2 regions of the Lysinibacillus sp. IITD104 genome follow, and region 1 is predicted to be linked to the other one. Evidence: riboswitches for the same ligand, from Rfam matches in the RefSeq annotation. Region 1 holds a riboswitch; the other holds the start of a gene.
What was found. A riboswitch is a leader RNA that binds a small molecule or an ion and turns the genes downstream of it on or off. The one in region 1 is predicted to bind cyclic di-AMP.
Positions count from the first base shown of each region.

Region 2: linked by a shared signal. The riboswitch ahead of V1L66_RS08025 (TrkH family potassium uptake protein) and the one ahead of V1L66_RS21595 (APC family permease) in region 1 are both predicted to bind cyclic di-AMP.

Region 1 covers NZ_JBAHYH020000001.1:4,266,834-4,283,752, reverse strand. The annotation lists gene V1L66_RS21650 (ABC transporter ATP-binding protein) at 1-178, shown strand, start outside; gene V1L66_RS21645 (ABC transporter permease) at 171-860, shown strand; gene V1L66_RS21640 (Nramp family divalent metal transporter) at 903-2,168, opposite strand; gene V1L66_RS21635 (LuxR C-terminal-related transcriptional regulator) at 2,390-4,933, shown strand; gene V1L66_RS21630 (LuxR C-terminal-related transcriptional regulator) at 4,963-7,479, shown strand; gene V1L66_RS21625 (InlB B-repeat-containing protein) at 7,686-11,360, shown strand; gene V1L66_RS21620 (hypothetical protein) at 11,485-11,742, shown strand; gene V1L66_RS21615 (response regulator transcription factor) at 11,861-12,556, shown strand; gene V1L66_RS21610 (HAMP domain-containing sensor histidine kinase) at 12,546-13,841, shown strand; gene V1L66_RS21605 (PepSY domain-containing protein) at 13,838-14,509, shown strand; gene V1L66_RS21600 (PepSY domain-containing protein) at 14,600-15,124, shown strand; cyclic di-AMP (ydaO/yuaA leader) riboswitch at 15,338-15,487, shown strand; gene V1L66_RS21595 (APC family permease) at 15,606-16,919, shown strand, end outside.
Region 2 covers NZ_JBAHYH020000001.1:1,589,194-1,606,112, reverse strand. The annotation lists gene V1L66_RS08095 (S-layer homology domain-containing protein) at 428-1,828, shown strand; gene recO (DNA repair protein RecO) at 1,853-2,638, opposite strand; gene era (GTPase Era) at 2,905-3,822, opposite strand; gene V1L66_RS08080 (cytidine deaminase) at 3,809-4,222, opposite strand; gene V1L66_RS08075 (diacylglycerol kinase family protein) at 4,282-4,632, opposite strand; gene ybeY (rRNA maturation RNase YbeY) at 4,633-5,106, opposite strand; gene V1L66_RS08065 (HD family phosphohydrolase) at 5,115-7,235, opposite strand; gene V1L66_RS08060 (PhoH family protein) at 7,701-8,657, opposite strand; gene V1L66_RS08055 (sporulation protein YqfD) at 8,660-9,772, opposite strand; gene V1L66_RS08050 (hypothetical protein) at 9,774-10,022, opposite strand; gene V1L66_RS08045 (hypothetical protein) at 10,077-10,553, opposite strand; gene floA (flotillin-like protein FloA) at 10,579-11,583, opposite strand; gene V1L66_RS08035 (nodulation protein NfeD) at 11,587-12,915, opposite strand; gene rpsU (30S ribosomal protein S21) at 13,228-13,401, opposite strand; cyclic di-AMP (ydaO/yuaA leader) riboswitch at 13,654-13,795, shown strand; gene V1L66_RS08025 (TrkH family potassium uptake protein) at 13,910-15,247, shown strand; gene V1L66_RS08020 (TrkA family potassium uptake protein) at 15,273-15,929, shown strand; gene V1L66_RS08015 (manganese catalase family protein) at 16,016-16,585, opposite strand; gene V1L66_RS08010 (spore coat protein CotJB) at 16,610-16,873, opposite strand; gene V1L66_RS08005 (spore coat associated protein CotJA) at 16,866-16,919, opposite strand, start outside.

The DNA of each region.
Region 1 (16,919 bases):
CAATTTTAAGCTAATGGATGATAACTCTATACGTATATACGACTCAACCGTATCTCAGCAAAATCTATCGAGAGCATTAATTGAACATGACGTTGAGATTGAGGAAATTAGCAAAAAAACAAGTTCATTAGAGGATTATTTCTTAAAGCTAATTAATGGAGGCGTTGTTCATGCTTAATTTAATGCGTTTAGAAATGAAAAAGTTTCATTTAGGATCATATGTTAGAGGAGCTATCATTGCTAATTTAGTCATTCTCGGGTTTCTGTTTATGATTTTATTTATTTCTAAAGTAGAAGGGGATCCAGGGCTAGAAAATTACGAGGTTGCTTTAAGTGTCATTGATTCATTTGTAAGAGCAGTTTTTATTATTTTTGCTTCTACGTTAATAGCTAAGTTAATCATCGGAGAATATAAATTTAAAACCATTACATTAGCCTTTATGTATCCCATAAGTAGAAAGAAATTAATGGTCGCAAAGTTAGCCATTGTCATGCTATTTACTTTCAGTATGATCATTATCTCCAATGCTCTTATTACAACCATTTTTTGTGTCATAAGCGATCAATATGAACTAATTCCAGATGTACTATCAAGTTCTTTAATTATCCAGCATATACCCTCTGTATTGATGAACGCGATAGCTGCCTCAGGCATAGCTTTAATCCCATTGTATTTTGGGATGAGAAAATACTCTATACCGACAACTATCATTTCATCTATTATAATTGTGTCTGTAACTTCGTCCAATTCAGGTAACTTTACTTTAAACGATATTATTATTATTCCAATTACTTTAGCCATCGTGGGTCTGGGTATTGCTTATTTAGCTATACGGAATATTGAGAAGGTAGATGTTTAAAAAATACCAGGTACTCATGCTTAAGAGTACCTGGCTTTATTATTAGGAAAATATTGTTTCCCACAGTAAGTAGATATTCAATGCCACAACGATGACGACTACAAACCAACCTAAAACCGTTGTAATCCGATGATTGACTAAACTGCCCATGATGTCCCGTTTGCTTGTAAACATGACAAGTGGAACAAGGGCAAATGCAATACCAAAAGATAACACAACCTGACTTAGAACGAGAGCATAGGTTGCGTTTACCCCTGATGCAATAATGACTAGTGGAGGCACCATAGTAATCGCCCTACGTAAATATAGTGGTATTTTTCTTTGAATAAATCCTTGCATGACTACATCACCTGCTAAAGTTCCCACAGAGGAGCTAGCTAGCCCTGCAATGAGTAAACCTAAGCCAAAGGAAATAGCCGCCATTGGGCCAAGTGCCTCTTTTAAGCCATTATAGGCTACATCTAAATCTTCTACTACCAAGCCTTGGGTATGGAATACTGCTGCGGCAATTATAAGCATGCTCATATTGATGGCACCAGCAATAATCATAGCAATGATTATATCGATAAATTCAAAACGGAAAATACGTTTTTTTTCAGCCTCATTACGACCAATAATACGACTTTGTGTTAAAGAAGAATGTAAGTAAATAGCATGAGGCATAACGGTTGCTCCTAAAATACCTGTTGCTAATAATAGTGATTCTACCCCTTCAAAGTGTGGCGTGAACATGCCAATCGCTACATCGCCCCATGTGGGCTGTGCTAAAAATGTTTGGAAGGCAAATGCCAATACAACAATTAAAACCATACCAGAAATACCGGCTTCAAAGGCTCTAAATCCTCTTCTTTGTAACTCTAAAATAGCGAACGAGCCCACTGCTGTAATTAATGCGGCGGGAAGCATTGGGATATTGAATAGTAAATAAAGCCCTAATGCTGCTCCGATAAATTCCGCCAGGTCAGTGGCAATGATGACCAATTCTGCCTGTATCCATAAAAAGATAGATGTTTTTTTAGAAAAATGCTCGCGAGCGACTTCAGGTAAATTTTTTCCTGTTGCAATCCCAAGCTTGGCAGATAGGGATTGAATTAACACGGCCATTAAATTAGAAAAGGCTATAACCCAAAGTAGCAGGTAGCCGTATTGAGATCCTGCTGTAATATTTGTAGCAAAATTGCCAGGATCGATGTAGGCGACTGCTGCAATGAAAGCAGGTCCTAAAAATGGCAAAAATCTTCGCCAACCTTTTATATCTCCATCTAAAACCGCCTCTGCAGACGATTTTGTGACTCGTTTGTAAACCATATTGTTCCCTCGTTTCAAAAAGTATCATTAATGAAATAAAGTTTCCTATAGGAAAATAAGATATTAGTATTCTAACGCTAGGAATAAAAAAAGTGAAGTGGTTTGCTTTATCTTTCTAAAATAAGTATGCTCTTTTGGATGATGTGAATGAGTAGAAAAATCAAATTGCAGGAAAAATTAAAAATATATAGAACTAATGAATGGAGAAAGGAGACAAGATGATGGACATGGTATGGGTAAAATCAAAAGTAACAATTCCACGTACAGTGCCAGATGCATTAGAGAGGAAGAAATTATTTTCTATTTTATCTAACAATAGAATGAAGAAACTAACCATAATAAAGGCACCAGCAGGATATGGCAAAACGACACTCTTAAGCCTATGGTTGAAGCATATTGATGAATCGGTAGCATGGTTTACAATCGATCAAAATGACAATGATCCTGTGCGGTTTTTAAGGTACTTAATACATACATTATCTTTTAGCATATTGAATGAAGAGCAAAAGTTAAACAATATACTAGATGAAATAACCTCTTTTGAAACAATTGTAGATACACTGTTAAACGATTTGGATACATATAAAGGAAATATTCATATTGTTTTTGATAATTTTCAAGAAATCCACACCCCTCAAATTTATCAAATTTTAAACCGACTTATTGAATATTTACCAGCCAATGTACGGATATATATAATAACCCGAACTAATTTAGAACTTCCACTAGCAAAATGGCGTGTTAAAGGTTGGATACTAGAAGTGGGGGTGGGTCAATTATCTTTTGATTTAGAAGAGCTACAATCTTTCTTCACATCTGTTACAAATGATGAACAGAAGGATGTGCTGAAGCCTTTACTAAAGACAACAGAGGGCTGGATAGCAGGTATCCAACTGATAAAGCTATCAACAGGTGGAATGATAGATAATCTAAGTAGTGAAGAAATTTTAGCCAAAGCTAGTTCATATATTCATGAGTACTTCATGCAAGAAATTCTCTTAATATTACCTCAAGAATTGCAGGATTTTCTACTACGAACTTCCATTTTAAACTACCTAGAGCCGAGTGTTTGTACATCTGTAACAAACGAATTAAATAGTTTAACTATATTCTCAGAGCTGGAGAAAAATTGTTTGTTTATTGAACAAGTACAAGCACATCCGCCTGTTTATCGTTACCATACTTTATTTAGGCATGCCCTACAGGTAGAATTTCACAGGCAACAATCCTATGAAATGATTGCCTCTATATATTACGAGGTAGCCACTAATTTATGCCAAAGAGAAGACTATGTTGCAGCAATTGAGCTTGCCCTAAATGGCGAATTATATGAGCTTGCACATGAATGGATACAAAAATATTTAGTTGAAATATTTGCCGAGGGACATACTCTATTATTTGGGCAGTGGATACAAAAATTAAGGAATGCTCAGTTTCCAGTAGATATTAATTTGCTTGTCTTATATATTACTACACTGTTTTCAACCCATGAAATGGATCAGGCGAAGAAAATTATAGAGGAACTACTTTTTAAACAAAATAAATTGAAATGGATGGATGGTTTTCAATTTATTGCTGTATCAAAAATCTTCGAAATTATGAATGCTTATATAGGTTATATGGAAGATGGAGATCTTGAAAAAGCAAAAGTAGGTTTACAAACACGCGTAAATGTAAGAAAAAATAAGTCATCTTTATATCATATATCTTTAAAATATAATCAATTTGAGCCTAGAATTTTACGTACCTTTGTGGGAGCGCGAGGAAAATTCTTACCAGTGGGAAAAATGGAAGAACTGATTCACGTGTTGAATGAAAGTGAAATAAAGGAGCGAAATATTACAGGAGTTACCTATGGATTACTAGCTGAAATATTGTATGAGATAAATGATTTAGATAGGGCAAGTAAAGAGTTAGAAATCGGTTTACAATATGGTTTACGTTTTCAAGATCCAGGATTATTTATACCAATGTACTTGTTAAAGGCTCGTATTTATATGACTAAAAAACAATTTGAAGAAGCACATATGGTATTGATTGAAGCTATGAAGGAAACCGATAAACCTTATTGGGTCGGTATGCTCTATATTATGAAAGCACAATCTTATTTATTGGAAGGTAATATTTCATATGCGCAACAGGAGTTTTTTAGAGTGACAGATTTTATCAATTATAGAATTGCATCAAGAAATCCCTTTTATTTATTAGTTCAAGGTAAAATCCTATATGCCAACAATCAACTAGAGGAAGCATTGCAAATTGCTATTCGTTTAAAAGAAGGGGCAATTCAGGAGAAGCAAATTGTTACGCTTATTGAAGCGGGTCTGCTAGAAGCCATTTGTCATTTTTCGCTTGGGAAAGAGGATTTCGCTTTAACAGGATTACACGCTGCCCTTGAACATGGAGTTTTATATGGTTATTATCGTACATTTATAGAAGAGGATTCTATCTGGCCATTACTAAATAAATACTGGCGTATACGTCAGCATAGTAAGGGAGATACATTTAAGTCAGTGCCATTAGCATATGTAAATAAACTATTACAGAATGATAGCTCAGAAGATGAGTTTTTCGCTAACTTTACTGCAAGAGAAAAAGATGTTCTACAATTACTCGCAGAAGGTGCTTCTAATAATGAGATTGCTCATCAATTACAGCTGACAGAGGGAACTATTCGCGTCTATTTGACGGAAATTTACAGTAAAATAGGTGTGAGATCCCGTACCAAGGCCATTTTATGGGCGAAAGAATGGCTAGGCTTTTAAAGTTGTTAAAGAGAAAGGAGGTTTAAATGATGCCAAATATTTTATTAGCCTCAAAAACAACCGTACCCCAAACGGGCAAGCAAATTATTGAAAGAGAACGATTAAATGCCATTCTACATCAGTCAACAGCGAAACTTATAGTAGTGCAAGCGCCAGCAGGGTATGGTAAAACCACTTTGTTAAGTAGTTGGTTTCAGCAACTTGAAACGACAGTTGCATGGTATACAGTGGACCAAACAGATAATGATCCAATTCGTTATTGGAAGTATTTAATTCATGCTATTGGTCACTCCTTGCAGCAAGAAGCTTCCTCACGTATTGATTCTATACTCCATGCTCAACCACAGTTGCCTTTAGAATATTTAGTGGACGCTCTATTAAACGAATTATCGCTATCTACTGAAAAGGTTCATATTATGATTGATGATTATCATCATATTTTTAATGTTACCATCCATCAAACGATGACCCGCCTCATTGATTTCTTACCTGAACACTGCTTTATTTATTTGACTAGTAGATCAACTATTTCATTACCTATTGCAAAGTGGAGATTAAACCATTGCTTGCTTGAAATTGGCATGGAGCATCTACTTTTTACGTATGAAGAGGCAAAAGAATTTTATAAAAATTTAAATAAACAGCTAAAGGCAAAGGAGCTTCAAAAGGTTTTTGAGATAACAGAGGGTTGGGCTACAGGGTTACAATTAACCAATTTAGCAGGTTTCCACAATGTAGATGACAAAGAGTTTGGAGAAAGTAATTCAAATGTGATTCACTATTTAATGAATGAGGTATTTTCAAAACTAGCACCACCTCTCCAAACCTTTCTACTTTATACTTCGCTTTTGGAACAATTAACCGCAGATACATGTAATGTCCTAACAAACCGTACTGATGCTCAACTAGTATTATTAGAGCTTGATCAACAAGGACTATTTATTAGCAGAGTAGAAGCAAAAGAGCAGGTTTTTCGATATCATAATTTATTTAGAGAAGCATTGCGTCAAGAATTGAGCAATCGTTTTACCCAGCATGATATTTTAAATTTATATGAAAAAGCAGCTGTTGCTTTATATAATAATGGGAGTTTTTTATCTGCAATAGAGCTTGCTTTAAGCGGCAACGTGTTTATTTATGCTGAACAATGGATTCAGGAGCATCTTGTAACATTCCTTTCCTGTGGTCATTCCACATCCTATGTAAATTGGATTGATACTTTTTTGACGAATGGCTATGAGGTACACCCAGAATTGATGGTAATGTATGCCTATACACTCGCAGCATTCCACAATTTAGAAGATGCTTATCAGACGATACTAGACCTAGAACAAAAGCATGGGTCCAATCAATGGATGAATAAAAGTGAATATGCATCCGCTGTCGATGATTTTCTAGGTGTGAAAGCCTATGTCTTTGTCATGAAAAATGGAGATCTTTCACAAGCTGGGGAATATATTCGACAAAGGCTGGAGAGAAATCCTGTCGGGTCCAAATGGGACGCAATTTTTATACAATATAATCAAACAGAGCCTATGTTGTTTAGAACAAATATTGGCTCTCGAGGAAAATTACTTTCAGATGAACAGGCTATGTCTTTTTTCGCTAAGTTTAGAACAGGGGAATTCAAAAACTTAAGTATGACGGGCTATAGTTATGGCATGCGTGCAGAAAAATTATATGAGTGGAACCAATTTGATGAGCTACCAATAGAATTAGAGGAAGCTTTACGTTCTGGACATCAATTTCAAGATGCAGGATTGTTAGTACCGATGTACATTCTGAAAAGCAAAATAGCTGTGTTAGAAGAGCAGTATATTGTTGCTCAAGGTGTTTTAGATCATGCAATTGAAACGGTCAACGAACGTTATTGGATTGATAGTATAAGAGTAATGAAGGCACTTTTATTTTTACGTGAAGACAATATTGTCCAAGCAAAACAGGAGTTAGCCAAGATCGAAGAAAATGTGTATAGGGATTCTCCATTTTATTTACTAGTAAAAGCACGCTATTTACTCATGAAAGGGCATCTACTAGAAGCACAGCAATTGATTATACAGGTGCAATTACAGGCACAACAACAAGAACAGCTATCTACTCGTATAGAAGCTACAATTTTATTAGCCATATGTTTGGCGGAGCAAGAACAAGCAGAAGAGGCGTTGAGGACGTTACATCAAGCATTGAAATTAGCTGAACCTTATAACTATATAAGAACCTTTTTAGATGAGAATAAAATTATTCCCCTTATAAGGGACTATATTGATTTTCGCCGGAAGTGTGCTAAAGATGACTGGGATGAGGTAACCCTTGGCTATGCTTATCGATTGCTAGATTATGTTCAAGAACTAACACCAGTATTAGAAGCTCTTTCTGCTCGTGAACAAGAAATATTTTCACTACTTTCAGAAGGCGCTTCTAATAAGGAAATAGCAGAGCAACTATTTTTGTCTGAAGGGACCATACGCGTGTATCTTTCGGGAATTTACAATAAACTAGGAGTAAAAAATCGAGCCCAAGCATTATTATTAAAACAATCTAAATAAAACAAACCGCTATCAATTTTTTGATAGCGGTTTATTTATAGTTAGTGAAAAATTAACATTCCTCAATAGTAGAAGTAAATTGATTTTTTTAAGATAAAGAAGAGTGTTTTTCTTTATAAGGATAAATGTATGGAACTTCTTTATCGAGGATTCATAAAGGAAGGGGGCTATTTGAAGCTGAAAATTTACAAAAGGAGAGAGGATGAATGAAGAAAAACATTACCATTATGCTTATTGTATTACTGCTCTTTTTCCAATGGGGACAATCCCTGACCTATGCGAATGAACAAAATGACATAGAAGAAAAGGCTAAAGAAGCAGGTGGAAATGAAGTAGATAATAAGATTGAGGTTGATGATCATGAGCAAATAGATAATGATCGTAATTTAACCAATTTCAATACAAGCGAATTTGAGATACAACCAAATAGCACTGGTGTAACGATTGCTAAATATTTAGGTGCGGGGGGATCTGTTGTTATTCCTGAAACTATTGAAGGAAAACCCGTAACAATAATAGGAAATCTTGCGTTTTATGAATCTAACCTAACAGAAATAGTGATTCCTGAAAGTGTAATAACGATAGGTGATTGGGCTTTTGCCAAAACTCAACTAAGCACGATTGTGATTCCCGATAGTGTGGCGGATATAGGACGTTGGACATTCCAAAATAGTAAATTAACAAGCGTAACCATTTCAAAAAACCTAACTACCATAGGAGATCAAGCATTTTATGGTAATCAATTAGTACATGTGGACATCCCTGATGGTGTTACGGATATAGGTTATCAGGCTTTCTTTGGAAATCGATTAACAACTGTAAATATTCCTGATAGTGTAACAAAAATAGGAACCCAAGCATTTACAAACAATCGGATAACGAATCTTAAGATTCCAAATAGTGTAACAAGCATAGGAGATGAGGCTTTTGGCTATAATCAGTTAATTAATGTCGAACTTCCAAACAGTATAACAAGTATAGGAAATTATGTATTTGATAGTAATAGGTTAACAACTGTAAATATTCCAAATAGTGTTACCAGTATAGGGAAAGGGGCATTCCAAGCTAATTACTTAACGAATGTAGAACTTCCAACTAGTCTTCTTAGTATAGGGAATCTAGCGTTTTTTGGTAATAAGTTAAAAAGTATAGTCGTTCCTAATAATGTTATAAGTATAGGTGATTGGGGATTTGGTCAAAATCAACTAACATCTATACAACTTCCTAATAGTCTTCTTAGGATAGGAAATCTGGCATTTTATGATAATCAATTATCGACTGTATCGTTCCCAAACAGTTTAACGAGCATTGGGGATAGGGCATTTGAATATAATCGGTTACAATGGGTTCAATTTAATAGCCCATTAATGTTGGGAGTAAATGCATTTAACAGCCAAGGTAGTACTTTTGACGGTTGGTACCAAGATTTATCATGGGTAACAAAATGGGATGGAAATGTAACACAACCCTTGAGAATTTATGCCAAGGGAAATGTCCAACAGTACACAGTTACATTTGAAACAAATAGTGATAGTACTACCATAGAAGAACAGAAAGTATTGTCTGGGGAAAAGGTGGTAGAACCCGATGTTCCAGTGAAAGCAGGTTTTACATTTGGTGGTTGGTATAAGGATGAGGAATTGAATAAACCCTGGAATTTTAATACAGATGTGATAACAGAAAATAAAATCTTGTATGCAAAATGGTTAAAGAATTTGCATACTGTCACATTTCATTTTGATACCTACATTACAACTGTCGAAGTACCGGATGGAGCGCTACTCAACAAACCGAGTATTCCAATAAAAGAAGGACATAAATTTTTTGGTTGGTTTAACAAAGAGCGCACGGCAGAATGGGATTTTGAAAGATCTAGGGTAACATTTGATATAGATTTATATGCTGTGTGGTTGAAAAATGTATACGGTGTCAGATTTGAAGCAGGAAATAGTACTCCCCCTATAATAATTGTCGCAGAATATGGTGATAAGTTGGAAGAGCCAGAACCGCCTATCTTAGCAGGACAAATATTTGCTGGCTGGTATAAAAACCCTGCTTTAACTAAACTATGGAACTTTGCAACGGATGTGGTCACAGAGCACACAACTTTATATGCAAAATGGGATATAGTGCAACAACAGTATGTGGTTCAATTTGAGTCAAATGGTGGAAGTATGGTCCCAAGCCAAACTATTAATTCTTATATGACGGCTACTAAACCAGAAAACCCAATAAAAGAAGGATATACATTTGCAGGCTGGTATAAGGATAAAAAATTCACAACCCTATGGGAATTTGAGATAGATAAAGTGACAGAAAATATAACCTTATATGCGAAATGGGATTTAGTACAGCAATATGAGCTTAAATTTGAGTCAAATGGTGGAAGTTCAGTTCCAAGTCAAACTTTTACTTCTCCTATGAAGGCTACTAAACCAATTAATCCTACAAAAACAGGGCATCTATTTGTAGATTGGTATAAAGATGCAGAACTCAATAGTTTATGGAATTTTGAGACAGATAGGGTGACGGAGGATACAACCTTATATGCCAAATGGGAAAAGGTAGCCGTACAATATACGCTGGATTTTGAAACAAATGGGGGAAGTGCAGTAGCCTCACAGAAGGTAACTGAAGACACCTTCGCAATAAAGCCAGCAGACCCAACAAAAGCTGGATATGAGTTTGCAGGTTGGTATACAGATGCTGTATTCAGTACACCATGGAATTTTACAACGGATAAGGTAACCGAAAATACAATCTTGTATGCCAAATGGGAAAAGGTAGCCGTACAATATACGCTGGATTTCGAAACAAATGGAGGTAGCGCAGTAGTATCACAGAAGGTAACTAAAGATACCTTAGCAATAAAGCCAGCAAACCCAACAAAGGTAGGCTATGAATTTGCAGATTGGTATATGGATCCCGCATTCAGTAAACCATGGAATTTTACAACGGATAAGGTAACTAAAAATACAATCTTGTATGCCAAATGGGAAAAGGTAGTCGCACAGTATACGGTGAATTTTGAAACGAATGGAGGTAGCACAGTAACATCACAGAAGGTAACTAATGATACCTTGGCAACAAGGCCAGTAGATCCAACAAAGGCAGGTTATATATTTACAGGCTGGTATAAGGATATTGCACTGACAATACCATGGGATTTTTCTAAGGATGTAGTGAAGTCCAATATCACCTTATATGCCCATTGGGTAACAGACGGTTCATCGGGTGGTGGAGGAAGTATATCTCCGAATCCATCACCAATACCAGAGCCAAACATACCTGAAAAACAAGAGCCTAAACCTGAAGAACCAATTGATCCGCAACCAACAGAGCCAACACCCCAACAAGAGCCAGATATCATCTTTTCAGATATTTCTCAAGGACATTGGGGCTGGGCGATGATTCAGGAGATGGCAAAGCAGGGCATTATTACAGGCTATCAAGATGGCACCTTCAAGCCAAATGCACCAATTCAGCGCCAGCATGCTGCCCTGATATTGACAAGAGCATTAGAGCTAGAACCGAAAAAAGATGCGCGAGAATTTAACGATATACCTAAAAGCCATCTCTATTTTGAGGTAATCGATCAGGTGCAACAAGCAGGTCTGTTTGAAGGCATAGATGGGAACTTCCAGCCAACTACGAATATGACACGCGCTCAAATGGCAAAAGTATTAGTTCTTGCCTTTAATTTAACTTCATCGAATAAAGATACTTTCAAGGATGTGCCAAAAACTCACTGGGCACACAACTTTATCGCTATACTCGCAGGAAATGGGATCACAATTGGAGATAATGGCAACTTTAGACCAAATGATCCTGTAACACGTGCGGAGTTTGTAGCATTTTTGTATAGAGCATTGCATCAATAATAAAAAACTCACCAATGGCTATCCATAAAGCTTTTGGTGAGTTTTTTTTGTTCAAATTATTAACATTACTCAATAGTGCGTAAGGATGTAAATTATTATGCTAATAGAAAAGGAAGTGTTTCTATTGAAAATCGTTCGTCTTACCTTCTTCATACTATTCTTAAGTTTAGCTTTTGTATCGATTAAACTTTCAATTAAAACAGATGAAAGGAATTATGATTGGCGTAATAACTCTGATGGTACAGTGACAATTATTCATTACAATGGTCCACATCTGGAGTTTCCCTTTCCAAGCCGTTTAAATGGCAAAAAAGTTGCTAAGGTAAGCTCAGGAATTTTTGAGAAAAGAGATATTTACAGCTTTTTACCGAAAGTTTATTAGTTAAAGAAATAATCAGTGTCAAAAAAAGAAATGTAGTGTCTTTCTCATCATTTTCTAATTAGACTTTCACCACTTGTATCGTATACGATGAAAAGAAAAGGCGAAGGACGGATTCGACATGACACATCGAATTTTAATTATAGAAGATGAAGAAAATATTGCGAGAGTACTACAACTGGAGCTTCAATTTGAAGGATATGAGGCAACAATGGCTCATACAGGAGCAGAAGGCTTACTACAATACCGTGAGCAGCAATGGGATTTAATTTTACTTGATATCATGCTACCTGAGATGAGCGGTATTGATGTGCTAAAGCGTATTCGTGCAACAGAATCCCAAACGCCTGTTATCATGCTAACTGCCAAAAGTGAGGTAGAGGATAAGGTAAAGGGCTTGGATTTAGGAGCCAATGATTATGTGACAAAGCCTTTTGAAATTGAGGAGCTGCTGGCACGTATACGCAACGCTTTACGATTTTCGCAGAAGGTCAGCCCAAAGCAAGTTGCTCTTACATTTGGCCATTTATCGATAAACGAGCAAACAAGGGAAGTTGTATATTTCGATAAGGAACTTCAGCTGACACCTCGTGAATACGATTTGTTGTTCTATTTACTGAAGCATCCTAAACAAGTACTGACAAGGGAGCAAATATTAGAGGCTGTGTGGGGCTATGATTATTATGGGGATACAAATGTTGTGGATGTTTATATACGTTATGTACGACAAAAGCTTGAAGCTGCTAATCCAACACCTCTTATCCAAACAGTTCGAGGTGTGGGGTATGTGCTAAAGGAACATAGTTATGAGACTTAAAACAAAAATTCATCTACTAACAACATTGCTTATGCTAGTTATAGTAGTGGCAACAAATAGTGGAATTTATTTGTTGTATGAGAAATTTGCCAATGATACGGAATATAATCAGCTCCAGTCACGGGCAAATGAGTTAAGCTCCACACTGAGTCAGTTAAATACACAAACCAACCTACAGCAAGTTTTAAGAGCATATATGCCAACAGATGGTGCTGTTTATATTTATGATGGTGAACGTTTGAAAACGAAGGTTCAGGCTACACTTGAAATGCACAAGGCGCCTTCCATTACCTACACAATGCCTGCTATTTGGATAGACGGAACGGTAGTGGACATTACATTACAGCAATCTATGGAAGAAGTAGAGCGGACTTTAGACTTGTTAAAGGTCATCTTAGTTGTTGTATCTTTCGTGGCAACGATTCCAATTTTCCTAGCGAGCTTGGTACTTGGGCGACTTATTTTATTACCGCTAGAACGTTTAAATGAGACCATGCGCAAAAGTGCATCTACTGGGAAATATGAAAAAATAGATACCACAGAAAAAGGTGGGGACGAGTTAACAAACATTAACCGCACTTTTAATATGATGATGGAGAAGCTTGAACAGCATTATCAAAAGCAACAAGAATTTGTATCAAATGCCTCCCATGAGTTAAAAACGCCTATAACTGTTATTGAAAGTTATGCAAAACTACTCCTAAGAAGAGGTTTTGATAATCGGGAGGTTGCTCAGGAATCCTTACAAGCCATTGCCAATGAATCATCTCGTATGCATGAAATGGTGTTGCAATTGCTAGAACTAGCTAAAAACAAAGAGCAATTGGACGTTCATTTCGAACAACTAGAGCTTGTCCCATTCTTAAACAAAGTAGCTTCACAAATGGAACAGGCTTATCATCGAACATTTAGAATTGATGCGCAGATTCCAAAATTTATTTATAGTGATGAAAAAATATTGAAGCAGCTCCTCTTTATTTTGCTTGATAATGCTAGGAAGTATAGTGAGGATGAAGTCCATATTCTAGCCACAGAAACAACTAATCAAGTACGTATTACCATCCAAGATTTTGGTATGGGTATTCCTGCAGAGCATATTCCTCATTTGTTTGAGCGTTTTTATCGTGTAACAGAGGATCGTAATCGTAAAACAGGTGGTTCAGGCCTTGGGCTAGCAATAGCACATGAGCTGGCACAACAATTAGGTATAACGATAGATGTGAAAAGTAAGCTAGGGGAAGGCTCAAGTTTTACTTTATGTATTCCAAAGGAGGGGCAGCAATGAAAAAGTGGATGTTGATAATTGTTGTTATTATCCTTCTTTGTAGTGGAGTAATTTGGTTTGTTCAAAATCGTTATTTTTACGTTCAACCTCTTAGTGAAGAGGAGGCTATTCGCTATATTGAGACTATCTATAATGGTCATGTTACACATGTGGAAAAACAAGGAGATGCCTTTGAAATGCTTTTTACGCGAGAGGATGTTAAGTATGCAGCTATACTGGATGTTACGACACAACAGGTGACTGATCTAATCATGAAAGAAGGACAAAGTAAATTACTGTTAACTGAAAAGCAGATTAGACAAATGGTTAAAAAGGAATATGGAGATGTAGAAAGCGTTATGCTTATAGACTCCATTTACACTGTCCGTGTTGAAAATGAGAAGATTCAGAAGGATTTAACACTTGATGGTTATACTGGCGAACTACTGGCAGAGAAAAAGGTTGAACCGCAAGAACAACCTATCGAAGAGCCTATTATTACTGAGCAACAGGCCATTCAAATAGCTCTCAAGCAATTAAAGGGTGAAGTGGATTCAGTTGATTTTGAAGAAACCTCAGAGGGTGGTTACTATTTAGTCGAGATTGAAACGCAGGAGGACGAAGCTACATTTCAAATTCATGCTGTTTCAGGAAAAGTACTGTCTGTGACATGGGATGACGATCATTAAATCATTCTCATGAAATTCTAATGTTCCTCTTATAGTTCTATCATCTTCACTTGGTAAGCTAAGTTTAGATAAAACAAAGGAGAGATGAACATGAAAAACATGAAAAAAATGATAATGATTCCAGCACTAGTAATTACTCTTGGAGTGGGAGCAGCGATTGGCTCGACGACTTTATTATCAGGAAATGCCCAAGAAAAAAAGGTCTTATCCATGCAGGAAATTGAGAAGAAAGCGCTCGCGGTAGTGGATGGAACAGTTGCAAAGATCGAATTTGATCAAAATCAGTTTAGCTCTATTTATGAAGTAGAGGTGCATACAGTTACAGAAGAATATGATTTGAAATTTGATGCTTATAGTGGAAAATTACTCAAGCAGAAAAAGGAACCTCTTGATGGAGATGATTGGGATGATCATATTCCTGCTACAACAAAAATAATTACAAAAGAGCAGGCTATCAAGACAGCCCAAACAAAAGCAAACGGTAAAGTGACAAAAATTAAGCTCGATGATGGTGTATATGAAATTGAATTGAAAGACGGTCAAAATGAATACGAAGTAGACGTGGATGCAGTCTCTGGGAGCATAATAGACTTTGAACAAGGCTACGATGACTAATTTAATGAGCTGTCTTAAAGGTAGAAACATCCCTTTAAGGCAGTTTTTATTGTTTGTATTGTGGGTATATACTAGGTATTCAGGAAATTTTATTTAAGAGGCAGTTATTTAAATGTTCAAAAAAGCCTATGCTTATACTCAAAAAAAAGAAAAATTTTCTTCTTTACTTTTTCAATTAGCAGGCGTAATATGACATCATTATAAAAGTTTCAAATTTCTAAATCGCTGAAGCAACTAGACGCGGGGGAACCAATTTTGACGGATGGCATAGCCATTCTTGGGGTGAATCTCTTCCTTTTGGAGGAGTAGGGCAACTCAGGCCCGAATCCGACAGCTAACCTCGTAAGCGTTAAGAGCAGAAAAGTGGAGCTTGGCAGACGGATGAGCGTCTACAAGTCTTATTTAGTGATGACTTGTAGACGTTTTTTGATGTTATTTAGAAAGGCGAAACACATTCTATGAAACCAGAAGGTGTTTATCAATGAAATCCTCATTCAAACGTTATGTAATCGGCAAACCATTAAGATCCGATGCGTTAGGGGAACAAAAGCTAAGTAAAACAAAGGCATTGGCCATATTATCGTCCGATGCGTTGTCGTCAGTAGCCTATGGACCAGAACAAATTTTAATTGTCCTGATGACGGTAGGTACAATGGCGTTTTGGTATTCTTTACCTATTGCCGCTGGAGTGGTTATTCTACTCGTGGCACTGATTTTATCCTATCGTCAAGTTATCTTCGCCTATCCACATGGGGGAGGCGCCTATGTCGTATCTCGAGAAAATTTAGGCGTGAATGCAGGTCTCGTGGCTGGGGGTTCTTTGCTTGTTGATTATATTTTAACGGTAGCAGTAAGTGTGTCAGCTGGGACAGATGCCATTACATCTGCATTTCCAAGTCTTCACCCTTACAATGTACCCATTGCTATTATATTTGTGATTTTCTTAACGATTTTAAACCTGCGAGGTGTAACAGAGTCGGCATCTATCTTGGCGTATCCAGTTTATCTATTTGTAGGCGTTATGCTATTGCTAATCGGGGTTGGGCTCTATAATGTAGCAACTGGACAGGTGCCTGCAGAATTGCATCCAAAGATTGGTACACCAGTGGCAGGGATTAGCCTATTTATTTTATTAAAGGCATTTGCATCAGGAAGCTCAGCGTTAACAGGGGTAGAGGCTATTTCTAACGCCATACCTAATTTTAGAAATCCTGCTCCTAATAATGCTGCTAAAACGCTTTTAGCAATGGGCGGCATTTTAGCCGTTTTATTCATCGGGATTGTTAGTCTAGCTTATTTTTATGGGGTTGCACCAACAGCAGAAGCAACAGTTGTTTCCCAACTTGCAGAAGCTAGTGTTGGTCGGAATTTCCTTTATTATATTGTACAGGGGACTACGGCAATGATTTTAGTACTTGCCGCAAACACAGGATACTCAGCATTTCCATTGCTTGCTGTGAATTTATCGAAGGATGGTTTTATTCCGAGAATCTTCCAAATTCGAGGGGACCGACTTGGCTATTCAAATGGCATTTTAATGCTAGGTGTTGCAGCCATTGTTTTAATTATCTTATTTGACGGGGCCACAGAGCATTTAATTCCGCTCTATGCAGTAGGTGTATTTATTCCCTTTACATTAGCGCAAACAGGAATGATGCGAAAATGGTGGCGCGAAAAACCTAAAGGTTGGGTAGCGAGATTTACGATCAATACAATTGGGGCAGCTATCTCTTTCATCGTAGCAATGATGTTTTTTGTGACAAAAATGCCTCAAGTTTGGCCAGTATTTATCTTT
Region 2 (16,919 bases), 2.7 Mb from region 1:
AACAAATAAAATTAAATATCAGCAATAATTTTATTTTGTAAAAATTGAAATTTATTCATTAAAAAGAAAGGTAATATAGTTGCATCCTCCTATAAAATCAAAGGTATTTCTTTTTATTTAAAAGATAAAATGAAGTTAGTTCTACGCTATGCAAGTTAATTAGTTTTAGCTCACCCTTTTTAGGCATCATCGATTACCAAACACGTCATGATATGGATGAAATTCCCTCTATTCGCTGTTCCATCTTTTTGGTATAAATAAGTTATTATAGTTAGTATTAGCTGTTAAATAATGATTATTTAATAAGCTATAGACTCATCACCTTTTAACATTCATTCGTCCGGAAGTTTGAACTGATACATAGGAAGGTCTGACCAGAAACATATATACTATAAAATTTTCTATTGTACTTTTTGGAGGAATTTAATTGCAGTCTCAACGTTTATTTCAACTAGCTATGGCTTCTGCTTTAGCAACAAGTGCGATTATTATCGCACCACCCGCACATGCAGCATCATTTTTTCCTGATATCAACCCAACCAATGAGGAAGGTAAGGCTATTATTCAATTAGCAGAGCGTGGCATTATTTCAGGCTATATGGATGGGACATTTAAACCCGCTAATCCTATTACACGTACACAGGCTGCGAAGATTTTAGCAGGAATTTTAAAGTTAGATACAGTTCACGTAAAAAATCCCCAATTCAAAGACATCAAACCTGGCGATGAAAACTACGGAGCCATTGCAGCATTAGCAAATGCTGGCATTATTAATGGTGCAAATGGTTATTTCTACCCTACTCAAAATATCACTCGCGAGCAAATGTCTAAAATGATTGCGAAAGGCTTTGGATTAATAAGTACGAGTAACACGCAATTACCGTTTACAGATGTTAAAAAGGGGAATGAATTTGAGCCACATATTAAAGCATTGTTTGCAAATGGGATTACCAAAGGAACATCTGCAACGACTTTCGGCCCAAAAAGCAATGTAAAGCGCTCTCAGCTGGCTGCTTTTGTTGTACGAGCTGAAAAGTTGCTAGGCAATGCAACCGTCTATGCAAGTCAATTTAAACAGGACTATATTTTTGCCTCTTATGGTGGTCTTGAGCCAGCAGAGGATATTTTCACATGGAATGAAGAGGAAGATATGACAGAGTCTATCACGATTACCCCTATAAAAGAAGGTACGGGTAAATTAGTGATTACTGGATTGACGGATGATTCAGAGGACTTTATTGACATTTTTTATTTAGTACATGTCAAAAATGTAAATGGTAAGCTGAAGGTAACACTTGAAGAAGTAAAAGAAGATGATTATATCGAAAATTTACCACTCGATTTGTCTGAAAGCAAATTACCATTCATGCCAACAGAGGTGACGGTTCAAAACGCGAATGGACAGCCACTCGCTTCAAATTTCTATAACTTTAATCAACAAGATCAAACACTGTCCATCTCGCAAAATGGACAATACATTGTTACATTTTCAGATGGGACGCAACAACAAAAGATGGCCGCAGATGTGTATTCCTATGATTTTGTTCGCAGCATTGATTTATATCATTTGACAGATGAATTAATACTGACAGCGCAAGAATTACCTTTCGAACCAACACATGTAGCACTCGAAAGCTTTGGTTTTGAGCCAGTGCCTGTAAAAGCGACAATTCTTGACGGGCAACTACATATTACGCCAAAAGCTGAAGGTCTAGCGATTCTCCATTTAACAGGTAAAAACAATGAAACAGCATACCTTTATATTGAAAGTAAAAAAATTGCTGGACACTGGGCCTTTTTAGTGACAGAGGATGAGGATGAATTTTAAATAACGTGAAATGCCAGATGAACATTATGATTCATCTGGCATTTTGTCTTTCGAGCGTATTTGCAGTTCAGGGGTACGTTCTAGTTGCTCTATAAATTTTCTCGTCTTAAACCGAATACCGGTTTGTTCTTCATAGATGGTTGTTATAATTTTTTTAATGAAATATTTTGTTTCTTTTTTTAGTTCTATTTTTCCAATTTGGTCGATAGGAACAGTGTAGAACATCCTGATAAGTTTCAGCTGTGTTGGCGTTAAGCGAATGATATAGGGGTCATGCTGATAACAGCGATGGCATAAGAATCCTCCTTGAGCAAAGGAAAAAGCGAATTCCCCATCTACTGCGCCACACGCAGCACAGGCATGTAAAATAGGTTGTACACCTGTATAGGGTAACATCTTCCATTCAACAAACAGCGTAATGGCTTCAGGATCATAGCCATCCTCAATTGCTTGTAGTGCATGTAATAAAACATCAAACGCAAAGGGCTCTGGCTTCCCTTCTTCCACAACTCGCTCCACTAATTCCATAATGTAGCTAGCATAAGCAGTAGCCATAATATCCTCACGAATATGGCGCATTGAATTCAAATGTTCTCCCTGTTGCAAAGTTCCCATGCCCGTATGATGTTGAACCATAAACATGCCATAGGTAAAGGGTTGCGTGACGGAAGCCAATCTACTAGAAGGTTTTTTTGCCCCTCGAGCCATCGTAGCCACTTTGCCAGCTTCCCGTGTAAGCAAAATAACAATCTTATTGGATTCGCCATATGCGCGAACCTTTAATACAATACCTTCCCATTTATGAAGCATAATCCCCCTCCTTTCTTAAAAGAACTATCCATGAAAAGAGAGCTGCCCAAATAATTTTGGACAGCTCAAAAATAAAACGATCAAATACTGCCAGATTTTGTGCTTACAGAAGAAGCTAACCTAAAACCGTCACCTCAAAATCTGGCGTCTATATCCTGATCCACCAGGCACTAAACACCTGCTGAAAAAACTTATGTTCATCTCCCGAATAAGTGGGAGTCTTCTGTATCTGACGCTTCGCTTTCGATACAAATCAGGAAAAGAACTTAATATTCATCATCACGGAATCCGAAATCACGTAAATGTGTTGATTTATTGCGCCAATCCTTTTGTACCTTTACCCATAGCTCTAAATAGACTTTAGAACCTAATAGCATTTCGATATCCTTTCGCGCACGTGTCCCTACTTCCTTTAGTAAGGCTCCACGTTTCCCAATAACAATCCCTTTTTGAGAATCACGCTCTACAATAATGGTTGCCGCTACATGGATTTTATCCTCATTTTCTTCATCACGACGAATTTTATCAATTACCACTGCGATCGAATGAGGAATTTCCTCACGTGTTAAATGCAGGACTTTTTCACGAATAAGTTCTGATATAATAAATCGTTCAGGATGGTCTGTCACTTGATCTGCTGGGTAATACTGTGGTCCTTCTGGTAAGTACTTTTCTAATGTCATTAATAAATTTTCTACATTATTACCTTGTAGAGCCGAAATTGGTACTATCTCAGCAAAATCATAGCGCTCTTTATAGCTCTCAATAATTCCTATTAGTTCATCTGGATGAATGGCATCAATTTTATTGATGACTAAAAAGACAGGTGTTGGATTTCCTGCTAGCATTTCTAGAATAAATTCATCACCTTTACCGAGTTTTTGCTCAGCATTGACCATAAACATAATAACGTCCACTTCACGCAATGTGTTTTTAGAAACCTTCAGCATGAAATCGCCTAGTTTATGTTTTGGCTTGTGAATCCCTGGTGTATCAATAAAAATCATTTGGCTATCATCTGTTGTCAGTACGCCCTGTACTTTATTTCGTGTTGTTTGCGGCTTATCACTCATGATCGCAATTTTTTGGCCAATGACACGATTTAAAAATGTCGATTTGCCAACGTTTGGACGACCAATAATGGAGATAAAGCCTGATTTATAGCCATTTTTAGTTTCCTGCATTCTCTAAATCCTCCGTCGTAAATGCAAACGGTAGTAATTCGCCTACTGACGTTACCGTCACATCACCTTTTAAGTTCGTTAAATAGACAGGCATAGTTGGAGCGCAAAACTCCATCATGACCTGACGACATGCTCCACATGGGGCGCAGGGCCCGTCCGTATCAGCTACAATGGCAATGGCTTCGAAATCGTAAATTCCCTCCGATACTGCCTTAAAAAACGCTGTACGCTCAGCACAATTCGTCATACTATAGCCTGCATTTTCAATATTACAGCCGTGAATAACTTCTCCATCTTTCGTTAATAGAGCTGCCCCCACTTTAAATTTTGAATAAGGAACATAGGCTTTTTCACGCGCTTTTTTTGATTCCTCTAATAATGCATGCATATCCATTGTCATCTATACTAATTCTCCCTCACATTTATGGTTTATTTTCATTTAGAAGACACTCATTTCCATTAAAACCATTTTGGCAGAAAGATGAGTAATCCGATTATAGCACTGAATAGCGCAAATACAAGCACTGCACCTGCTGCAATATCTTTTGCCTGCTTAGCAAGTGGATGTATCTCTGGGGAAGCTAAATCGACTACCCGCTCGATAGCTGTATTCATCATTTCCAGCGCAAACATTAGTGCTATTAATAGTAGCACAATATACCATTCCATACGAGATAAACCTGTCAAATAACCAGCCAGTATCACAATGATTGCACTTACTATATGTGATTTTAAATTTTGTTCTTTACTTGCAGTTATGATGCCTTCAAACGCATAGCCAAAAGATCGCAAGTATTTGCGCAAATCCATCTAGTCTCGACCTAAGCCAAAAGTTTGGAGAATCTCATCTTGCTTTGCAAACATCACTTTCTCTTCTTCTGGCTCCATATGGTCATAACCAAGTAAATGTAAAAAACCATGTACTGCTAAAAAGCCTAATTCTCGCTCAAAAGAGTGATTATATTCCTCAGCCTGCTCTTTGGCACGGTCTGTTGAAATAATAATATCACCTAATATACGTGGCATTCCTTCAAAAGTTACTTCCATTTCCCCTTCCCCTAGCTCCTCTAGTGCAAAGGAAATGACATCTGTTGGCTGATCCTTACCACGATATTCACGATTAATATCTTGAATAGCCTCGTTCGTTACAAACGTCACCGAAACCTCTGTTTCTGGCTCAATGTTTTCTACACTAGCAGCATGCTGTAATAGCTTTTCAACAAGCTCGATATGCTGTGCTCCCACTTCATTTGTTTCATCCGTAAAATCAATTGTTAAAATCATAGATCCTCCTACTTATCTGCCTTTGGATATTCAATACGTGAATGGAATATCCCATTCAACGTTTCGCAAAGTACTCTCTCTATACATTTTAACTCTTTTATTGAAATATCGCATTCATCAAACTGATTATCTTGGACACGATCATCGATAATCGCTCGTACTAGCTTCTGAATTTTCTCTGCATTTGGCTCTTTCATAGAACGTACTGCGGCCTCGACACTATCCGCAACACTTATAACAGCTGCTTCTTTTGTTTGTGGTTTGGGCCCTGGGTATCGGAACTTTGCCTCATCAATATTTTTTCCTTCTTCCTTTGCTTTAAACAAGAAGAATTTTAACAAACTTGTGCCATGATGTTGTAAAGCGATATCAATAATCTCTTGAGGCATTTTATAACGTTTTAACATATTGGCACCATCTGTCGTATGGGCGATAATAATCTCTGCACTTGTTTCAGGTGGTAACGAATCGTGCGGATTGATGCCCGACATCTGATTTTCGATGAAAAAGGACGGTCGTTTGGTTTTACCAATATCATGATAATAACAACCTACACGTGCTAATAAACCGTCAGCACCAATCTCTTCACAGGCAGCTTCCGCTAAGTTCGCTACCATCACACTATGATGATATGTCCCTGGAGTTTCCATTAATAATTTTTTTAATAATGGATGGTTGGGATTGGATAACTCAATTAAACGTAAAGAAGAAAGCAAGCTAAACGCCGATTCAAAGAATGGTAAAAGTCCCATCGTTAATGCCCCTGAAAGCAAAGCAGATAACATCGCTGCTATTAAGTAAAATACTAATTCTGGTAGGCCATAGGATGATTGTGTCATCAACAAATAAAACGCGATAAATGCCATGTTTACAAGGGAAATCACACCAACTGCATGTAAAATATGTGAGCGTTTTTCTACACTACGCAAAAAGAATAAGCTGGCAAACCCTCCGAATATGATATACAGCGTAATTTCCATTTGCATAACAGACGAATAGCCTTCTTGAAAAATAACCCCTGCTGAAGCAGCCGTCATAACGGTAATTAATACAGCCGCTCGCTCATCCGCTAGCAATCGTACAAGCATCGTAGCTAGTGCTGTCGGGAATAAAAAGGCAATCGTCACATCAAAGCCACCAGAAATTAAGCTAATAAATTTCATTAGCAAAATAGACAAGCTATAAACAATCACTGTCACTAACAGTGCATTACGTTTTTTTCGTTCGTTAGCCTCCCAACGCTCAAATAAAATATACATAAACATCATTTGCAGTAGCGTTAAAATAATAAGTCCTGCAATAGGCTTCAAGGAGGCCTTATTACTAACCATCCCCAATAGCTCTAATTGTCTAAAGGCCTCATTGTCAATAATTTGACCTTCCTGAACAATAATCTGTCCTTGTAAAATGCGTGTCGGCTCTACACTTTCTTTGGCCTGCTGTTTTCGAATCTTTGTTTGTTCTTCATTAATTGTTTCATTTTCTATAATGCTTGTACGTCCTATTAACACGACTGTATTGAATATTTTATCGGGATATCCGCGTTGTCCACGAATTTTTGTCTCAAAATCATTTTGAGCAACAAAGACGTTCTCTGGTCGGATGGATTTTTGTAAATATTCCTCTACAAATTTGGATAATTGCGTACTTGTTCTAGTTAAATCTTCTTCACTTTGCACTAACAGACCTTCCAGCTGGGAATCTGTAAAAATTAACGGCATCTGGTCTTCGTCTATGGATTCAAATTTTTTGCGAAGCTGTGTAACCTGATCTGCAATAGGTATAGGTTCCTTACTATTTGCAACATCCTTTTTCACTTCTAAAACATAATCAAATAATGATGTTACAATCGCTGCTCTTTGCTTGGCGACATCCTCCGAAAATTGATAGACCGAATCCACTGCATTAGCAGCTTTTTCACGCTCTAGCTGTGTTTTATAAGTGTCTTCGATCGTTTTAGTAGATCGTACGGTTTCAGGCGCAAGCTGTAATGGTTTGAAATCATATGTAACTCCTTTAACATTGCCATACATGAATGCAAATTGTAGGCCACCTGTTAAAATGAGAATGATGATAAGAAAGTAGCGAAAACCGATAAGCTCTGTAAATTTTCGAAGTTGTTTCTCCATTTGGCACCTCCTCTATCTACCTACTATCATACCAATTCAACATACATTTTTCTCGAAAAATGTATAAGAAAGCAAAAAACAGCTATGCTTTTTCGCATAGCTGTCACATTTTTTTCCATATTTTGATTCAGTTCGTGCTTTAGGTTTTAGCTATATGGATGTTTAAGTCTGCCCTTGCTTTCGGGGCAGACTTTAATACCTTGTTGCCCCTGTCGCTTCGCTTTCGGGGCAGACTTTAACCCCTGTTGCCCCTGTCGCTTTGCTTTCGGGGCAGACTTTAACCCCTGTTGCCCCTGTCGCTTTGCTTTCGGGGCAGACTTTAACCCCTGTTGCCCCTGTCGCTTCGCTTTCGGGGCAGACTTTAACCCCTGTTGCCCCTGTCGCTTCGCTTTCGGGGCAGACTTTAAAACCTCGTTGCCCCTGTCGCTTCGCTTTCGGGGCAGACTTTAGAATTGCTACGCAATTCTAAAGTTGCTGTTCTTCGTAGGCTTGGATGATTTTGGCTACGATTGGGTGACGTACGACATCGCCTTGTTCTAATACTTGGAAATGGATGGATTTAACATACTTTAATGTACGCTCCGCAACAATCAAGCCAGATTCTGTATTTTTAGGTAAGTCGATTTGCGTTTTATCACCAGTGATGACCATTTTAGAGCCGAAGCCCAGACGTGTTAGGAACATTTTCATTTGTTGATGTGTTGTATTTTGTGCTTCATCTAAAATAACAAAGGCATCATCTAATGTACGGCCACGCATATAGGCTAAAGGGGCGATTTCAATCGTTCCGCGTTCAATTAGCCGCTGTGTTTGTTCTGAGCCGTAGATGTCGTTTAAAGCATCGTAGAGAGGTCGTAGATATGGATCGACCTTTTCCTTTAAATCTCCTGGAAGAAAGCCTAGAGACTCTCCAGCTTCAACAGCAGGGCGAGTTAAAATAATTCTCTTAACATGGCCGTTTTTAAGTGCCTGTGTTGCCATGACTACCGCTAAATACGTTTTCCCAGTACCGGCTGGACCAATACCGAAAACAACGTCTTTATGACGGATTGCTTGTATGTATTCTCGTTGACCAATTGTTTTCGCACGAATTGACTTTCCTTTCGTCGTGCGTGCTATTTCTTCATCATATAGTTCTGCAAAATATTCGATTGTTCCTTTTTGTGTCATTTCAATAGCTGTTGTAACATCACGTTGATCAATATTAATTCCTTTGCGAATGACCTTCAATAAAGCTTGCAGAAGAAATGTTGCCTGTTCCTTAGCATTTTCTTCACCCGCAAGTTGAATTTGTTCGCCACGCGTAATGATATGAACATTAAGTGCTTCTTCAACTAATTTCATATTTGCATCGGAAATACCTAGTAGCATAACCGCTTCGTTTGGATTATCCACCTGTAATACAGTTAACTGTTCTGACATAATCATTCTCCTTGTAGGCCTTGTATTGGACTTGCAATGTTTTCATTGACTAAAAATAGAACTTTCCCTTCAACTGTACCATTCCCCCACTTTGCCTGTAAAAGGTTTTCTTTCTTGATGATTGTTTTTGCAGGCAACGAGCGTAATACTTTTTCATGCAATAAAGGAATAAGCAATGTCTCAATTTTCGATTCATCCAACTCCACTTGCATGGTTTTCGTCTGTTGCTCCTCCACAATCGAAACATAGGGGGCTAGCCAATTCGGTAAATCCTTTTTTTGAACATAATCCACCTTTTCCTCATGTATACCCTTTATCAACACCCGCCATTGCTTTTGCTGCAAGGTTTCCACGGTAATTTTTGTTGGAATTTTAAATGAACATTCAAGCCAATAATCTGCATAAACCTCACCTTTTGCCCCAACAAAAACTTGATCTGTGCCACTTTCTAATACACCACTTACGAGGACGTCACCCTCATAGGCTGTATCATTCACTGAAATCTTTCGCTCGCCATGCTGTATATTGAAGTGGGTAATGACACCACTTTTCGTTGCTACTATATGGGAGGCTAATTTGTCAGTTGTTTGCTCTGTTTGTTTCGGTGATTCTTGTGGTCTCAAAATTACTCGTCCGCCGTGCTTATCAATATGGACCCATGATAGTTCTCGGTGTTGCTCTAACAGCTTTTGTCGTATAACCGTATTAGAAGGTAACTTTTTTTGAGATAAAGGGGTTTCTAGTTGAAAGGTTTCATGAAAGGTCTTACCTAAACGCTCCTCCAGTTCTGGTGTCGCGGCTTCAATGTCCACTCGCCATATGACTTGTGCACAAAGGATTGGAATAGCAATCATGAAGGCTAAGCCCAATAGAGTCCAAATTTGTGCACGAAAAACTTGAAGCTCATCTGCATAAAAAACAGCCATTTTTAAGCGAAAACGTCTTCGTACACGGCGAATTTTTGGTAGGTAATGCATTGTCGTTTCAAAGGAAACTTCCTGCTCACGAAAGACAACACGCTTTAATGGGACATGTTGAGCGTGCAATGCTTGAATAAAAGGATGAACATTTTCATGGCGCTTTATACGTATAATAATTGGCCGATTATTCCACATTTTAGCTCACACCCATATTCTTTGTCATTTTCATATGAAGTTCCTGTAGATTGTTAACAGATAGATGTAGCATTTCTTCTTTAAGCGCATTGATTGTCACTGAATCCGCATTGACAGTAATATGATAATCTGCATAGACAAACGAACAGGTCGTCGCATCTGCATGAATAAAACGGTAAGGTCCAATAATTTTTAATGATTCGTATTCTAACAACTCAAGTAGTGGCGTTAATTGAAATAATTTTTTCATAAAAAATGCCTCCTTCTTCGGCAATATATGCATCGAAAAAGGAGGACATGCTAGTTATTTTCTTTTTGATTTTGGTGGCCCTAATATTTCGGCCATCACGATTGCTTGCACAAGATCATTTTTAGATTGAGGTAGTTGTAAAGTCGAATGAGCGCCAACAGATTGCACTTCCTTTTTTCCAGCAGCTAATCGTCCCCGACCTTCTCGATTAGAAGAACGGCTAGGAATATCAGTTGGAATGACAGCTGGGGCAACATAGCTTGGTATTTCCTTTTTCACTTGTTCTTCAACAAATTTTTTAGGCTCCTCAACCTTCTCATTTTCTGGAATCCAATCTCCGATAAATTCTCTTGCAAAATCTTCAAAACTTTGTGCTTTCCCACTACGATGTGGCGCTTTCTCCGTAACTGGAGGCTCCACCGCGGTGTCTTTATTAAAAGGAGGCATCTGCTTCTGAGGCTTTTTATTTTTTGATTTTCCGAAAATAGAGCTGACTATGGCAATTATGGCGAAGATTATTAACTGTTCCATATGTTAGTTCCGCTCCTTTCCGTTATTAAGCATTGGGTTCATTTTTTTCAGGCTTATCATTGCTTACTTTTGAAATAGAGTCACGCATTGCTGTATCTGCTTGGATATTGCGATAGTTCATATAATCCATAATACCAAGATTACCAGAACGTAAGGCTTCAGCCATCGCTTGCGGTACTTCTGCCTCTGCTTCTACTACTTTTGCCTTCATCTCTTGAACACGTGCAATCATTTCTTGCTCGTTTGCTACAGCCATTGCACGACGTTCCTCAGCTTTTGCTTGCGCAATGTTTTTATCCGCTTGTGCTTGTTCAATTTGTAATTCTGCACCGATATTTTTACCGATATCTACATCGGCAATATCAATGGATAAGATTTCAAAGGCTGTTCCTGAATCCAAACCTTTAGATAAAACCGTTTGCGAAATCATATCTGGATTTTCTAAAACTTCTGTATGATGTGTCGCTGAACCGATAGTTGAAACAATCCCCTCACCAACACGAGCAATAACTGTTTCTTCACCAGCACCACCGACTAAACGCTCGATGTTGGCACGCACTGTGATACGAGCCTTTGCTTTAACCTCGATCCCGTTCATTGCTACACCTGAAATGAAAGGTGTTTCAATAACTTTTGGATTAACAGACATTTGAACAGCTTCTAATACATCACGCCCAGCTAAATCAATTGCTGCACAACGTTCAAATGACAGCTCAATATTGGCACGGTGAGCCGCAATTAAGGCATTCACTACACGGTCAACATTACCACCTGCTAAATAGTGACTCTCTAACTGGTTAATCGTTACAGGTAAACCTGCTTTATGTGCTTTAATCAACGGATTAACAATTCGAGACGGAATAACACGACGTAAGCGCATCCCAATTAATGTGAAAATACTAACACGTACACCTGCTGCTAATGCAGAAATCCACAGTGCTACGGGTACAAAGGTAAAGAATACCGCAAGCACAATGAATAAAATAACTAGTCCGGCAATAGGACCAATCAAAGCTAAATCAAAACCCATTTTCTATTCCTCCATCTCTTTATCTGTTTGTCTCACAACAATGCGTGAGCCTTCAACTTTAATAATTTCTACATGTTGATTGGCATCGATATAGCCACCTTCTGATACAATATCAATGCGTTCACTACCAAGTACCATAGTTCCAGATGGACGAAGTGGCGTAAGCGTTTTCCCAATTTTTCCTAACAGTTCTGTGCGATTCACATTGGATACATACCCTTCTTCTGTCGTCGTTGCATCCATTAACACAAGCCTGTTTAAGACATGCAGTTTTTTTCCGAAAAATTTCATCAGAATCACCATTCCTATCATCGCTATCACAAGCGCAATGAGAATTGCTACTATCATTTGCATCATATTTGCACCTGCCAGTATCAGACTTAGTACTATTAAGACACCACCTAAAATACCAACAATTCCACCAGGGACAAAAAACTCTGCAATTAAAAGGGCTAAGCCAATAATAAATAACAATAACGTTTCATATCCCGCAAAGCCGGCCACCATATGTCCAAAGAAAAATAACCCAAGTGCTGATAAGCCCATTATACCTGGAACACCAAATCCTGGCGAATAAAGCTCCATCACAAGTCCTAAGCTAGCGATTGACAACAGTATAGGTACAATGATGGGATTTGTAATAAAACGAGCTAATTTTTCAGAAAAGGTCGGTTCAATTGAAACAACATCACTACCATTCAAGTTGGTTACTTCTAGAAGCTCCTGAAAATCCTTAACCGTCCCTTCAGAATATTTAACCTTTAATGCCTCTGAGGCGGATAGGGTTAACAGATTCTTTCCACCAGCACGGTATTCTGGTAGTTCATAGTTGGTATCTGCCATTGCTAATGCATACTTAGGGTCGCGCCCTGACGTTTCTGCTGCTGCTTTCATTTGAGCAAGCCAAGCGCTATTGGCCTTAAGGTCGGCTGCATTACCTGCTGAATCGATAACTGCCGCTGCACCAATTGTTCCATTCGGAACCATGTAGATCTTATCCGCATGTAAGGCTAAAAAAGCTCCTGCTGAGTGCGCATCCTTATTAATATAAGCAATCGTTTTTATTTGCGTTGCATCCATAAGCATAGCGATATCGCTTGCTGCATTCACAAAACCGCCAGGCGTATGTATTTCTAAGATAATCGCCTCTGCATTGTTTTCTTCAGCCTCTTTAAAAGCTCGTTCTAAAAATGCATGAAGTCCTCGCTCTACTTCATTATGAATCGGAACATGATAGACCTTATTACTGGCAAAAGCCGAAGTTAATGGAAACGCTAACAAAAAAGTCATCCATATCACTAGTAAATAGCTGAGGATTCTCCGTTTTCGCATCTTTTTCCCTCCCTTCTAACATGCCTCTCCTCTGTATATACGGTCAATCATGCGAAAAGTTTCACAAATCTTAAAAATTTATTCACTTATTTATCACTAGATCTAATCCCAATTATCAACACTTAGTATGTGAAAAAAAGCCGAATGAAATCATTTTGATTCATTCGGCTTTTTCATATGTACGTAAAGTTGAGCAATGTAAAATACCTGAAATTAATCAAAAATGTGATTAGTTTCAGGTATAACTTTGTCTGCTCAGTGAATCATACAATTGCGTGTTATGAACGTAGGGATTTTTAATGGGAAATTAAATTACCACTTACGTTTACGTGCAGCTTCTGATTTCTTTTTACGTTTTACGCTAGGTTTTTCGTAGAACTCGCGCTTTCTAACTTCTTGAATTGTACCACTTTTTGATACAGTACGTTTGAAGCGGCGAAGAGCATCTTCAAGCGATTCGTTTTTGCGAACGACAGTTTTTGACATCTCTCTTTCCCTCCCTCCGAACACACGTCAATACACAATTAGGCAAATAACCTTCTGTTGTGTACTAAAAAATTATATCGTATTGTCTAATAATGGTCAATAGAAAGTATGCGAAATTATCAAGTGAATTTTTGGTTTTATTTTTGTGTGAATTATTCATACCCAATTCACCCACAATAAAAATAATTACATTTTCCTAACAATTAAAGGGTTTACAAAAAATAGAATAAGGGCGTAGAATAATCACATTCAATTTCAAATCGGCCAAATCTCAACTATTTGAGAACGGAGGAACCAATCTTTTGGGGTTAATTCTGCAGTAGCAGAAGGGATGAGAAAGCTCTTTCGCCATCCTACCCGTCAGCTAACTTCGTCGGCTAAAGCGAAGGAGGTCGTTATTGACCACCATTATTAGCATGCTTTCTGCCTTTTTCATGCTTTTATCGTAGGTCTTTTTATTATGCCATTTAACAACCAGTTGTTTACTTACAGAATTGAGGTAAATTAAATGAACAATTTTAAAAGAGCATTAAACCCTCCCAAAGTTCTTGTATTGGGCTTTGCCCTAATCATTGCCATAGGGACGTTTCTTTTAACAATGCCATTTTCTACTGAGGATGGGAAGGGTTTGACCTTTTTAGATGCCTTATTCACTGCTACTTCAGCTACTTGTGTCACGGGTTTAATCGTAGTTGATACAGGTGATACCTTCTCTATTTTTGGCGAGGTGGTCCTTTTATTCTTGATCCAAATTGGTGGTTTAGGATTCATGACATTTGCCACCTTATTATTTTTACTGCTCGGTAAGAAAATTTCATTAAAAGAAAGACTGCTGCTTAAAGAGGCCTTTAATAATATCTCCATTGCTGGTCTAGTTCGATTAGTGAAAAGAATATTACTCTTTACAGCATGTATTGAAATAATCGGTGGTCTTATTCTATCGGTTCGTTTTTCATTTGATATGCCTATTGGAAAAGCCCTTTATTTTGGATTTTTTCATGCCATATCCAACTTCAACAACGCGGGCTTTGATTTAATGGGTGGTTTTAACGGAATGACTGCCTATGTTGATGACCCCTTTGTTGTTTTCACCATCTGTGCTCTTATTACTATCGGTGGATTAGGCTTTATTGTTATGAATGAATTGTATGAATATCGTGTGACTAAAAGGCTTTCTGTCCATTCAAAAATTGTCTTAGTAACGACACTTTTGCTAACTGTTAGTGGAACCATTTTGATATTTTTGTTTGAGTATGGCAACCAAAAGACACTGGGACCATTATCCGAATGGGGTAAAGTGTTAGGTTCCCTTTACCAAGCGGTTACACCACGAACTGCTGGCTCCAATACACTGGCTATTGGGGACTTAACGCATTCTACATTATTTTTAATGATTCTTTTCATGTTTATTGGGGCAGGCTCTGGGTCGACTGCTGGAGGTATTAAAATCACAACCTTTGCTGTTTTAGTAGCTACTATGTGGTCACAAATTCGAGGAAAAGAAGATGTCGTTCTCTTTAAACGTAGAATTGTTACTGAAACTATCTTAAAGGCTTTGACGGTTACAATGTGTGGAGGATTAATTGTTATAGTCGTGACGATTCTTCTCAGTATCACGGAACAGCATCATAGCTTTATGATGTACTTATTTGAGGCTACCTCTGCGTTTGGTACTGTTGGTCTTTCGATGGGCCTAACTCCAGAGCTAACACCTGCTGGTCGTCTTCTTCTGATTATTACAATGTTCGCAGGAAGAGTAGGACCACTAACCATTGCTTTTGCCATTGCAAAACGAAGAAAAAAAGAGAGTTTCCGCCACCCAAAAGGAAATATTATGATTGGATAACCAAATGAGAGGAAGACAGAACGCTATGACCATTAAACAATACGCTGTGATTGGCTTAGGTAGATTCGGAACAAGCGTCGCTCGCAGATTGCATGAAGCTGGACAGGAAATATTAGGAATTGATATAAATGAAGAAAGAGTAGAGGATGCCGAACCCTATGTGACTCACGCTGTGGTAGCAGATACAACAGAAGAAAAAGCCTTAAAATCGATTGGTATTGGTAACTTCGATTGTGTTATCGTGGCGATCGGTAATGATATGCAATCTAGTATTTTAACCGTCTCTTTATTAAAAGAGCTAGGGATCAAAAAAGTGATTGCAAAGGCACTAGGTAAAAGACATGGGCAAGTGTTAGATAAAGTTGGAGCTGATTGGATTATTTATCCTGAAAGAGATATGGGTGAACGTGTGGCTAATCAACTCCTATCCCCAAACATGTTGAATTATATCGAATTATCAAAGGAATACAGTATTGAAGAAATTATGATTCCTTCTAAAATGGCTGGACAAAACCTTCGCGATTTAGACTTGCGCGCAAAATATAACGTCAGTGTAATTGCAATTGTGCGAGAAGGGGAAATTATTATTTCCCCTTCTCCTGAGCAGATTATTGAAAAGGAAGATTTATTAGTAATGATTGGGCATCGAAAAGATCTTACATTATTCTCAAATATTCAGTAATCACAAAAAAGCTGTTTCAAGTTCTCTTTTTTAAAATGTCCTTTACAAAGGGTACAGTTTATCTACTTGATACAGCCTTTTTCGTCTTAGAAAACTTTCTTTTGATCTCTATCATCTTTTAAAATTTCAACAGCCTCTCTAAATCGCTGGGAATGAACAATTTCTCGCTCACGTAAAAACTTCAAGCTATCATTTAAATCCGTGTCATCTGATAAGTCAATAATCCATTGATATGTGGCACGTGCCTTTTCTTCAGCCGCTATATCCTCATACAGATCCGCGATAGGGTCACCCTTAGCTTGAATATAGGTTGCTGTGAATGGTACCCCTGAGGCGTTTTGATAAAAGAGAGCACGATCGTGATTTACATAATGATCACCCAAGCCAGCTTCTTTCAGCATTTCTGGTGTTGCATCTTTTGTTAGCTTATAAATCATCGTGGCAATCATTTCTAAATGTGAAAATTCCTCAGTTGCTATATCGGTCAATAACCCTACTACTTTGTCAGGAATCGTATAGCGTTGATTCATGTAGCGTAGAGCTGCTGCCAGTTCCCCATCCGCCCCTCCATATTGCTCAATTAAAAACTTAGCAAGCATTGGGTTACATGTACTAACTTTTACCGGATACTGGAGTTTCTTTTCATAATACCACAAAGATTATTCCTCCTAGTCTTTTGTTTAGACTTGCCATGGCCATGGTGTATCAATCCAGTTAAAAGGATAATTCGAATAGCTTCTCCCAAAATTCATGAGTGGTCCATATTTTTGCTCAAAATCAATTTTAAGTTTCATACTTTTCTCTGTATTTTCATTAAATTGCTGAATGGCGTCATAATCGTGTGGATGAGTGTCTAAATAGAGGTTTAATTCAACAATGACGAAATCAATTGCTTGAATTTCTTCTAATTGCTTATAAAATTCGGGCGGCATCTTTTTAGTCATGCTTCCTCCCTCCTTTTAGGGGAAATGGGTATGGGCTAAACAACTG